2 regions of the Acetobacter sp. AAB5 genome follow, and region 2 is predicted to be linked to the other one. Evidence: predicted binding sites of a transcription regulator. Region 2 holds the regulator's gene; the other holds the start of a gene.
The links. The regulator HrcA, encoded in region 2, represses chaperone genes, less so after heat shock. The targets are predictions, from matches to a motif close to GTTNGCACTCNCNNNNNGNGAGTGCNAAC.

Region 1 (5,215 bases), on a different contig from region 2:
CCATTCCATTTGCTGGAATCATGGCCATACCTGCGCAGGGTATGCTGATTACATCTGCCACCTTGCGTGATCAGCAAACCAATGAACCGGATAGCGATAACGCAGAACAGGCGTGGGAAGCCGCTGAAGCACGCACTGGGGCCAATCACTTCCCTTCCCCACCTCTGCGTGCCAGCTTAGCCAGCCCGTTTGATTATGCCCGCCAGACGCGCGCCTATATTGTAACGGACATAGACAACAGCAGCATTGTGGATCTGGCAGCCGCATTTCGCACGCTTTTCTTGGCATCCGGTGGTGGGGGCTTGGGGCTTTTTACGGCCATTTCTCGCTTGCGTGGTGTGTATGATCGCATTGCCCCAACGCTGGAAGAAAACGGCCTCCCGCTCTACGCCCAGCATGTAGATGCGATGGACAACAATACGTTGGTAGATATTTTCCGCACAGAAGAACACGCTTGCCTGTTAGGCACTGATGCCATGCGAGATGGCGTAGATGTACCCGGCAATGCGCTACGGCTGGTGGCTTTTGAACGTGTGCCGTGGCCGCGGCCAGATATTCTGCACCGTGAACGCCGTATTCACCTTTCTGGAGGTGACCCGAAATCTTTTGATGAACGGATTGCACGCCTGCGGTTACGTCAGGCCTTTGGTCGGCTTATTCGCCGCCAGTCTGATCGGGGGGTATTTGTCCTGTTAGACAGGCGCACCCCTACCCGCTTGCTCAGCGCGTTTCCCGAAGGCGTGGAAGTTCGTCGCCTTGGGTTGGCAGACACAGCACGGGAACTTGCTGCCTTTTTAGCAGATACAGAAAGGGCCGATCAAAACTGATCGGCCCTGCCTGAAAAATCAATCTACTTTCAGATTGGTTGCAGCCTGCTTGCCGCGTTCTTCAACCAGATCGAAAGAAACTTTCTGTCCGTCATTCAGGCCACGCAAACCCGCTGCCTGCACTGCGGTAATATGCACGAACACATCTTTACCGCCATCATCTGGGGCAATAAAGCCATAACCCTTGGTGGCGTTAAACCATTTTACTGTACCGGTCGGCATGAGCGGGATAGTCCTTGTTCTTCTCAACGTTTTGTCCTGCTGCACACCGTGTGCGGTTCAGGATATACCCCATCCCCCCATGACCAGCCACAATTGTCAATCATAATTCGATAACAGGCCATGACGAGGACAGGAAAATAGCACTATGGATTCATATTGCTTTTCAGGAAATTAATGCTGCGTTCCTGCGCTTCCTGATAAGCTTTGGCATTAAAAGCGCTTCTTTCTGGGCAACCAAAGCCGTGCCCTGCATCGTCGTACACGTAAAGTTCAACTTCCGGGCGCGCCTGCCGAATGGCTGCAATATCAGTATGCGGAATACTTGTATCCTGTTCACCGAAATGCAGCTCTACGGGGCAACGCGGAGTCTCATTCCGGCTGGCGGCAATACCTGCCCCATACCAGCCAACAGCGGCTGCAAAGTCATCCGTTCTGCATGCAGCTTCCCACGCCAATGTACCACCCCAGCAATAGCCGATAATGCCCACCTTACGCGGCTTGAACACTGAGGCGGCTGCCTGAATATCCAACAGTGTTTTAGCAAGCGGAATTTGCGCCCGCAGCGCCTTGCCTTTTTCCACGCTTGCTGCGGAATAATCCAGCTCCACCCCACGTTGTGCGCGGTCAAACAAAGCTGGCGCAATAACGTGGAATCCGGCCTTGGCAAAGTTTTCGCAAACCTGCCGGATATGGTGGTTCACCCCAAAAATTTCCTGAAGCACCACAAGTGTGTAAGGATGATGGCTACCTTCGGTTTCCCACGCGGAAAATTCATGTCCATCCGCAGCCTGAAGTGTAGTGATATGACCCATGCGAGCACCTCCTATCTGTTCTTACGTTACAGCAAAAAGAAACTTTATCCACATTCCTTGACTCTGCCTTTGGCCAGACCTATCTCCTTTTCTGGCACTCCCGGGGTGGGAGTGCTAACGTAACGCGGCGTTATGTTACGCGCGACAAAGTGGATGGGGCTGCTTTCTGTTAAGGGCACCATCCCAAAAATGAATGTGGAGCGATCCATAATGACGAAGTTTCGTCCCTTACACGACCGGGTAGTTGTCCGTCGCCTTGAAGGCGAACAGAAGACCGCTGGCGGAATCATTATTCCTGACACAGCTCAGGAAAAGCCTATGGAAGGCGAAGTGGTTGCAGTGGGTCCGGGTGCCCGGAATGAACAGGGCCAGATTGTGGCGCTTGATGTTAAGGCTGGTGACCGTGTCCTGTTTGGCAAATGGTCCGGCACAGAAGTGAAGATCGATGGCGAAGAGCTGCTGATCATGAAGGAAAGCGACATCATGGGCGTGGTAACCGCCTGATTTTGCGCTGATCCGCATTATTTAATTTCAGAACGATCTTCACAGGAGAAATTCAATGGCTGCCAAAGACGTAAAGTTTGGTGCAGACGCACGCCAGCGTATGCTGCGCGGTGTGGATATTCTGGCTGACGCTGTAAAAGTAACGCTGGGCCCCAAAGGCCGTAACGTGGTGCTGGACAAGAGCTTCGGCGCTCCCCGCATCACCAAGGACGGTGTTTCCGTTGCCAAGGAAATCGAACTGGCTGACAAGTTCGAAAACATGGGCGCTCAGATGCTGCGTGAAGTTGCATCTAAAACCAATGACATTGCTGGTGACGGCACCACAACGGCTACGGTTCTGGCTCAGGCTATCGTGCGTGAAGGCCACAAGGCTGTTGCCGCTGGCATGAACCCGATGGATCTGAAGCGCGGGATCGACAAGGCTGTTGCCGTTGTTATTGAAGAGCTGAAGAAGAACGCCAAGAAAGTTACCACCCCGGCGGAAACCGCTCAGGTTGGTACGATTTCTGCAAACGGTGAATCTGAAATCGGTCAGATGATCTCCGAAGCCATGCAGAAAGTTGGCTCCGAAGGCGTGATCACGGTTGAAGAAGCCAAGCACTTCCAGACAGAACTGGATGTTGTTGAAGGCATGCAGTTTGACCGCGGCTACATCTCTCCGTACTTCGTGACGAACCCGGAAAAGATGACAGCGGATCTGGAAAACCCCTACATCCTGATCCATGAAAAGAAGCTGTCTTCCCTGCAGCCCATGCTGCCGCTGCTGGAATCCGTTGTTCAGTCCGGCCGTCCGCTGCTGATTATTGCAGAAGACGTTGACGGTGAAGCACTGGCAACTTTGGTTGTTAACAAGCTGCGCGGTGGCCTGAAAATTGCTGCTGTTAAGGCTCCGGGCTTTGGTGATCGCCGCAAGGCTATGCTGGAAGACATTGCTATCCTTACGGGTGGTCAGGTCATCAGCGAAGATCTGGGCATCAAGCTGGAAACCGTTACCCTGAACATGCTTGGCACCGCCAAGAAAGTGCACATCGACAAAGAAAACACCACCATTGTTGATGGCGCTGGCAAAGCCGATGACATTAAGGGCCGTGTGAAGCAGATTCGTGCGCAGATCGAAGAAACCTCTTCCGACTACGACCGTGAAAAGCTGCAGGAACGTCTGGCCAAACTGGCTGGCGGTGTTGCCGTGATCCGCGTTGGCGGTTCCACCGAAGTGGAAGTGAAAGAACGCAAAGACCGCGTTGACGATGCCCTGCACGCAACCCGCGCTGCTGTGGAAGAAGGCATTGTTCCTGGTGGTGGCACGGCTCTGGCCCGCGCTACGCTGAAGCTGGAAGGCCTGCACTACCACAACGATGACCAGCGCGTTGGTGGTGACATCATCCGCCGCGCCCTGCAGGCTCCTCTGCGCCAGATCGCTCACAACGCTGGTGAAGACGGCGCTGTGATCGCAAACAAGGTGCTGGAAAATAACGACTACAACTTCGGGTTCGACGCTCAGGCTGGCGAATACAAGAACCTGGTTGAAGCCGGTATTATTGATCCGGCCAAGGTTGTCCGCACGGCTCTGCAGGATGCAGCATCTGTTGCTGGCCTGCTGATCACCACGGAAGCCATGGTTGCAGAACGCCCGGAAAAGAAAGCAGCTCCGGCTGGCGGCCCTGACATGGGTGGCATGGGCGGTATGGACTTCTAAGCCTTACATTGTAACTCAGAAGTCTTTTAAACTGCCTGACGGGTGGAGGGATTATGTCCCTTCACCCGTTTTTATTTGCACACGGCTATAATTAAACCCAGTGTTTTGATAAAAAGTATTGGATGCTATAAAACTGCGTAAAGATTTTCACGGGCAACTACTTTTAGTACCCCATTCGTTAGGTGCAGGCAAAAATGCTGGAAACAAAAACTTTTCGTGGGTTACCTTTTTCATTATCTCCAGCACTCACAGAAAAAGTTTGGAATTTCCAATCTGAATCCACGCAGATCCAGCAACTTTTTCTAAGCCCTTCAGGACGTATAAAAGAACCCGACAGCTCCAACGCATGGTTGTGGAGGATTGAAAACCATCAGCTCCTTATCCTTGCAAACGATGGAGATCTTGCATGGCAGTCAACTGGCATGGAATATCGGGCTGATGGAAGATTAGTTATTTTTCTCGAAACCCCAAAGCACGATCTCTGCGCCATTTTAGAAGAGCAAGCACCTTTATCTAAGCCTCTCCTCACCGAAAAAACTACGGATGCTGTTCTTCCTACACAAAGCATGGAATCTACAGAATTAGAGGATTCTGAATTTATATTCCCCAGCAATCTAGAAATTGTTCCTACAAAAGTAAAAAAGGTGCTGATTATAGGTTCCAGTATCGGCGCCTTATGCCATGAACAACTCACACAACAATATCTAGATATTCGGTTTGATTTTATACCCTATGAATTTGTAGCTCCGCTGCCTGCATCCTTACCTGTTCCATTAGAAGATTATGATTTTGTATATCTTCAGCCTTCTTTGCGCTCTATTTTAGGTGATGATATTGTTTGGGGTGCGCGTTTTAATACGCCAAATTTTGCACAGAATGTTCTGACGAATGCTCAAGAGACACTCAAAAACTTTATTCAGCATGTTCTGGATTATGCCGCTTTATCCGACACACCTTTGTTGGTTTCAAACTTCCTAACTCCGCAGATCCCTCCCCGGCCTTTTTCGCGGGATCACGGCGTTAATATGTCTGTATCCACCATTATTCAAAAACTAAATATTCTACTTTCTACAGAATTAGATAATCACCCCCAAATAAAACTTTTGGATATGGAAGCAGTCACTTCAATTGTTGGCAAACGTTATATTCAAGAT
Region 2 (5,215 bases):
ATGAAGGGGAGAAAGGCGTTGCGGATGGTCTGGCAACAGATGCACAAGGGCGCATTTACACCACCAATTTCGAGCACGATGCTATTTTCCGCCGCAATACCGATGGTTCTATGGAACTCATGGTGCATGACCCGCGAGTGCTTTCCCCAGATGGTATTTTTTGCACGCAAACCCATGTGTATTGCACGTTGGGGCAGTGGAATCGGCTTGCCGGGTTTCATGATGGCAAAGATGAACGCCAACCACCGTATTTGCTGATTTGTTTCCCCATCCAGGGGCCACCTGTCAGTTCCGCAGAACCGGCAGGTGGTTAATCCGAAATGCGGCTGAACTTTAGCTCAGGCACGCTTTTTTAAAGGCATCAAACGCGCGGGCGCGGTGGCTGATTGCATTTTTTTCCGCATCAGCCATTTCTGCAAAGGTATGGGTTTCGCCTTCGGGGGCAAAAATGGGATCATACCCGTGGCCGTGCGTGCCGCGTGGTGGCCAGACAATCTGGCCATCTATACGGCCTTCAAAGCTTTCCGTACGACCATCAGGCAGAGCCAGACACAGCACACAGATAAACCATGCGTTGCGTTTGCCTTGGCCAATGCCTTCTTCAATACGCGCCATAGCCCCTGCAAAATCTTTGTTGGGGCCAGCCCAGCGGGCAGAATAAATGCCCGGCGCGCCATCTAGTGCTGCTACGCATAGCCCAGAATCATCGGCCAGTGCGGGCAGGTTGGCAGCTTTGGCCGCGGCTAAGGCCTTAATGGCCGCATTACCAGTAAAGGTGGTGGCCGTTTCTTCTGGTTCTGGCAGGTTTAGCGCACCAGCAGAAACAACCTTGATGCCAAAATCAGCCAGCAGCGTGGCAAATTCTGCCAGCTTGCCAGCATTGTGTGTGGCAAGCACAAGTGTGCTGCCACGTTCTAGTTTTATAGAATTCATGCGTGCTTTTTTTCCGCAGCTTCCACGGCAGCCATCTGGGCTTCAAACAGCTCGGTCACACCCTTGCGGGCCAGTGCGAACAGGTTGTCAAACGCATCTTCTGTAAACGGTGCGCTTTCTGCCGTGCCCTGAATTTCCACAATGCGGCGGTCTGCTGTCAGCACAAAGTTGGTGTCGGCAGAAGCAGAGCTATCTTCCACGTAATCCAGATCCAGCACAGCGCCTTCCGTTGTTAACCCACAGGAAACAGCCGCAACCTGTCCCCGCAGCGGCAACCGAGGCAGCACGTTGGTCGCAACCAGTTTGCCAAGGGCCAGACGCAGTGCCACCCATGCACCTGTAATGGAAGCGCAGCGCGTGCCACCATCAGCGTTCAGCACGTCACAATCCAGCGTAATGCTCATTTCACCCAGAGCGTTCAGATCTGTTACTGCGCGCAGGGAGCGGCCAATAAGACGCTGAATTTCCTGCGTGCGGCCAGACTGTTTGCCCTTGGCGGCTTCACGGTTGCCGCGTGTGTGGGTGGCGCGGGGCAGCATGCCGTATTCGGCCGTAACCCAGCCGGTGCCTTTGCCACGCAAAAAAGGCGGTACGCGGTTTTCTACACTGGCAGTGCACAGTACTTCCGTGCCGCCAACGCGGATAAGGGCAGAACCTTCAGCGTGATGGGCAAAGCCGGTTTCAATGGTAATGGGGCGCATCTGGTCTGGCTGGCGGCCTGAAGGGCGCATAGAAAGCTCCTTGGTAAAATAAGATGTGTGGCGCGTATGATGCGCTTTTGTCGGCAGTAAAACTGCACGAATAGAGTATATAAAGGCTATCCAGGATTTATGGATATACGAAGGAGCCCTTGTGTCATGAAGCGTGGTTTGCTGCCAGTAAAAGCTGCTCTGCCTCCGGGGCTGAATGCACGGTCTGCGGCTATTCTGCGTGAAGTGGTGGAAGAATATGTTGCAAGTGGGGAGCCCGTTGGTTCGCGCACTGTGTCTCACAGGCTTGGGCTGCCGCTTTCTCCGGCCACAATACGCAACATCATGGCTTCTCTTACAGAAGCCGGATTGCTGTTTTCCCCCCATACATCTGCCGGGCGGCTGCCTACAGAAAAAGGATTGCGGCTGTTTGTAGATGGCTTGTTGCAGTTTGGCGCGCTTTCGGAAGAAGACCAGCGGGTGATTGGCCAATCTCTGGAGGCCAAGGGGCGTTCATTGCAAGATACACTTACGGAGGCTTCTTCGCTTCTGGCAGGTATGTCCGATGCCGCAGGGCTTGTGGTGGCGCCCAAAGGGGATGGAGGCATCAAGCATATTGAGTTTGTGGCGTTAGGCAGCAACCGTGCACTGGTTATTCTGGTGGGGGCGGATGGGCACGTTGAAAACCGTGTTATTGAAACGCCTCCGGGTATGCCGCCTTCCGCTTTGGTGGAGGCCGCAAATTACCTGAATGCACGGGCCATGGGTGCATCTTTGCCGGATTTACGCACGCGCGTAAGTTCTGAAATGACGGAAGACCGGAGCGTTCTCAACGGCCTAACAGCCGAGGTGGTGGAAAGTGGTCTTGCTATTTGGGATGGTGGCGGAGATGGGTTGGGCGGCACCCTGATTGTGCGTGGGCAATCCCGTTTATTGGCTGATGTTGATGGGCAGGACAGGCTATTTGCCATTCAAACACTGTTTGATCGGCTGGAAGCGCAGGAAACCATGCTGCGCCTGTTGGAGTTGGTAGAGAACTCAGAGGGCGTGCGTATTTTTATTGGTGCGGAAAGTGGGTTGTTTGGGGCCACGGGCATGTCCGTTGTTATGGCTCCAGCCCGGAATGACGCGAACCGGGTTGTAGGTGCTATTGGTGTTATTGGTCCTACCCGTATCAATTACGGGCGTATTGTGCCGGTGGTAGATTATACAGCCCGCCTGCTAGGTGAAATGTTAGGTTAGTGACTGTTTGTGCGTGTGGTCGGAATTCGGCCATGATTTTTATTACAATGCGCAAACAGGGCAGACGATTATGTGTGAGAATGGTAAAGGGCCTGTATGACAAGCGCTCCGTCTTCTGGTGATCCGGGTTCATCTTCCAGCCATTCTCAAGGCAGGCCTCCGCAAAATCGCAGGCCCGATCTGCGCCGCCCACGTTTTCGACAGTGGCGGAAGGTAATTGGGGCAACGGCTGCGCTGGCGTTGGTTGGCACAACGGGCGCTGTGGTTCTGCTTTGGTCTCAGTACGAAGGGATTGTAGCTGATCTGCCAACGGTAGAGGGCTTGCGCTCCTATCAGCCGCCAGTCATGAGCCGCCTTTACGCTGGGGATGATGAGCTTATTGCTGAACTGGCTAATGAGCGGCGTATTTTTGTACCCATCAGTGCTGTGCCAGATAAGGTAAAAAACGCCTTTGTAGCGGCGGAAGACCAGAAATTCTGGACGCATAAAGGGGTGGACCCCGTTGCCATTGCCCGTGCCGGGCTTACAGATTTAACGCGTGGCAAGGGCAAGCGGCCCATTGGGGCGTCCACCATTACGCAGCAGGTGGCACGTATTATGCTGCTGGGCAGCAATGCGGTGTCTTTCCAGCGTAAGGCCAAGGAAGCCTTTTTGGCCATGCGGGTGGAGCAGGTGCTGCCCAAAGACAAAATTCTCGAGATCTATCTCAACGAAATTTATCTGGGCAGCGGGGCATATGGTATTGCCGCGGCATCCCAAACCTATTTCAATAAGCCGCTTGATCAATTGGATGATGCAGAAGCCGCGTTTTTGGCGGCGCTGCCAAAGTCTCCCACCAATTATAATCCTGTACGTTTCCCGGATGCCGCCAGAGGGCGCAGAAACTGGGTGCTGGAACGTATGGCCGATATTGGTGCCATTACGCATGATGCTGCCCGCGTAGCAGAAGCCCAACCACTTACTACCCGCAGCTTCACTCGGCCCGGTCCGGCACCGGGGGCTGAATGGTTTGCGGAAGAAGTGCGCCGCGAACTGATGGAGCGTTACGGCCAGGACGTAACAATGCAGGGGGGGCTGGATGTTCATACCAGTCTGGATCTGCCGCTTCAGCGCAATGCGCAGGATATTTTGCGCCAAGGCTTGATGGCGTATGACCGTGCGCACCGTGGCTGGCGTGGGCCTGTGCACCATCTTTCCGATATCGGGTCGTCTTCCTCTACGGCAGAGTGGGTGCAGGCTTTAAGGGGTGTGCCCGTGCCTGCAGGTATGCTCGACCAATGGCGTTTGGCTGTTGTGCTGGATGCAAAAGGGCAGGTGGGCTGGCTAGAAGGCAGCGTGGTGCGGCGGAACAATGCTTCCCAAAGTGGAGGAGAGCCTCGTACAGGCGTTGTGCAGGCCAAGGATATGGCATGGGCGCGACGCTTCAAGCCATTGCGTGTGGGTGATGTGGTGATGGTGCAACCGCAGGCCGAAGGGGGCCATGTTGCCCTTATGCAGGTGCCCGTGGTGGAAGGTGCCATTGTTACCATGAATGCGCGCACGGGCCGGGTTCTGGCTCTGGTGGGGGGATGGTCTTTTCAGGCCTCGCAGTTTGATCGCGCAACGCAGGCGCTGCGTCAGCCGGGGTCTTCCTTCAAGCCATTTGTTTATCTGGATGCCATGGAGCAGGGGATTTCCCCTTCCCAGAAGTTTGATGATTCCCCGGTTTCCTACGGGGCATGGCACCCTAATAACTATGAAAAAGATTTCTGGGGGCCCACCACTCTGCATGATGCGCTGCGTGAATCGCGCAACCTGGTCACTATTCGTTTGGCGGCCCATCTGGGCATGAAAACCGTAGCGGATATGGCAACCAACCTTGGGCTGGTGGATTCCATGCCGCATGTGCTGCCCGCAGCGCTGGGGGCAGTGGAAACCACGGTGCTGAAGGAAGCTGGAGCCTATGCTTCGCTTGCAGCAGGTGGGCGCAAGGTGACGCCAACTCTGGTGGATGATGTGCAGGACCGAGAAGGCCACGTGATCTGGCGTCCGGAGGGGCTGGCATTGACCACAGCCGCCTTAGCGCAACCCAATAGCGGACAAACAGCAGATCAACCTGCCGCTGATGCTGTGTTTCCAGATGCGCCATCGGATCAGAAATCTGGAGACGCAGGAAAAGTTGCGCCAGCACCAGCGCCTGTGGAACAGCCTATTGTGATGCCGGGGCAGAATGATCTGCCTGCCTTGCATGATAGCCGACAGCAGGTGGCATCTGCCCAAAGTGCGTTCCAGATTACCACCATGTTGCAGGATGTTATCCGGCGTGGCACGGGTATGCGGGCTGGAACAGGCATAGATGTGCCAATTGCAGG

Region 1: groES (co-chaperone GroES) is a predicted target of HrcA. The motif match lies at 1,952-1,980, and genes of this name have one in related genera.

Annotation. Positions count from the first base shown of each region.
Region 1 is NZ_JBNIEW010000012.1:4,456-9,670, forward strand. It holds gene ACP7IZ_RS11030 (ATP-dependent DNA helicase) at 1-827, shown strand, start outside; gene ACP7IZ_RS11035 (cold-shock protein) at 846-1,049, opposite strand; gene ACP7IZ_RS11040 (dienelactone hydrolase family protein) at 1,193-1,861, opposite strand; gene groES (co-chaperone GroES) at 2,072-2,365, shown strand; gene groL (chaperonin GroEL) at 2,421-4,061, shown strand; gene ACP7IZ_RS11055 (hypothetical protein) at 4,256-5,215, shown strand, end outside.
Region 2 is NZ_JBNIEW010000004.1:180,565-185,779, forward strand. It holds gene ACP7IZ_RS06725 (L-dopachrome tautomerase-related protein) at 1-314, shown strand, start outside; gene rdgB (RdgB/HAM1 family non-canonical purine NTP pyrophosphatase) at 334-933, opposite strand; gene rph (ribonuclease PH) at 930-1,664, opposite strand; gene hrcA (heat-inducible transcriptional repressor HrcA) at 1,764-2,864, shown strand; gene ACP7IZ_RS06745 (penicillin-binding protein 1A) at 2,961-5,215, shown strand, end outside.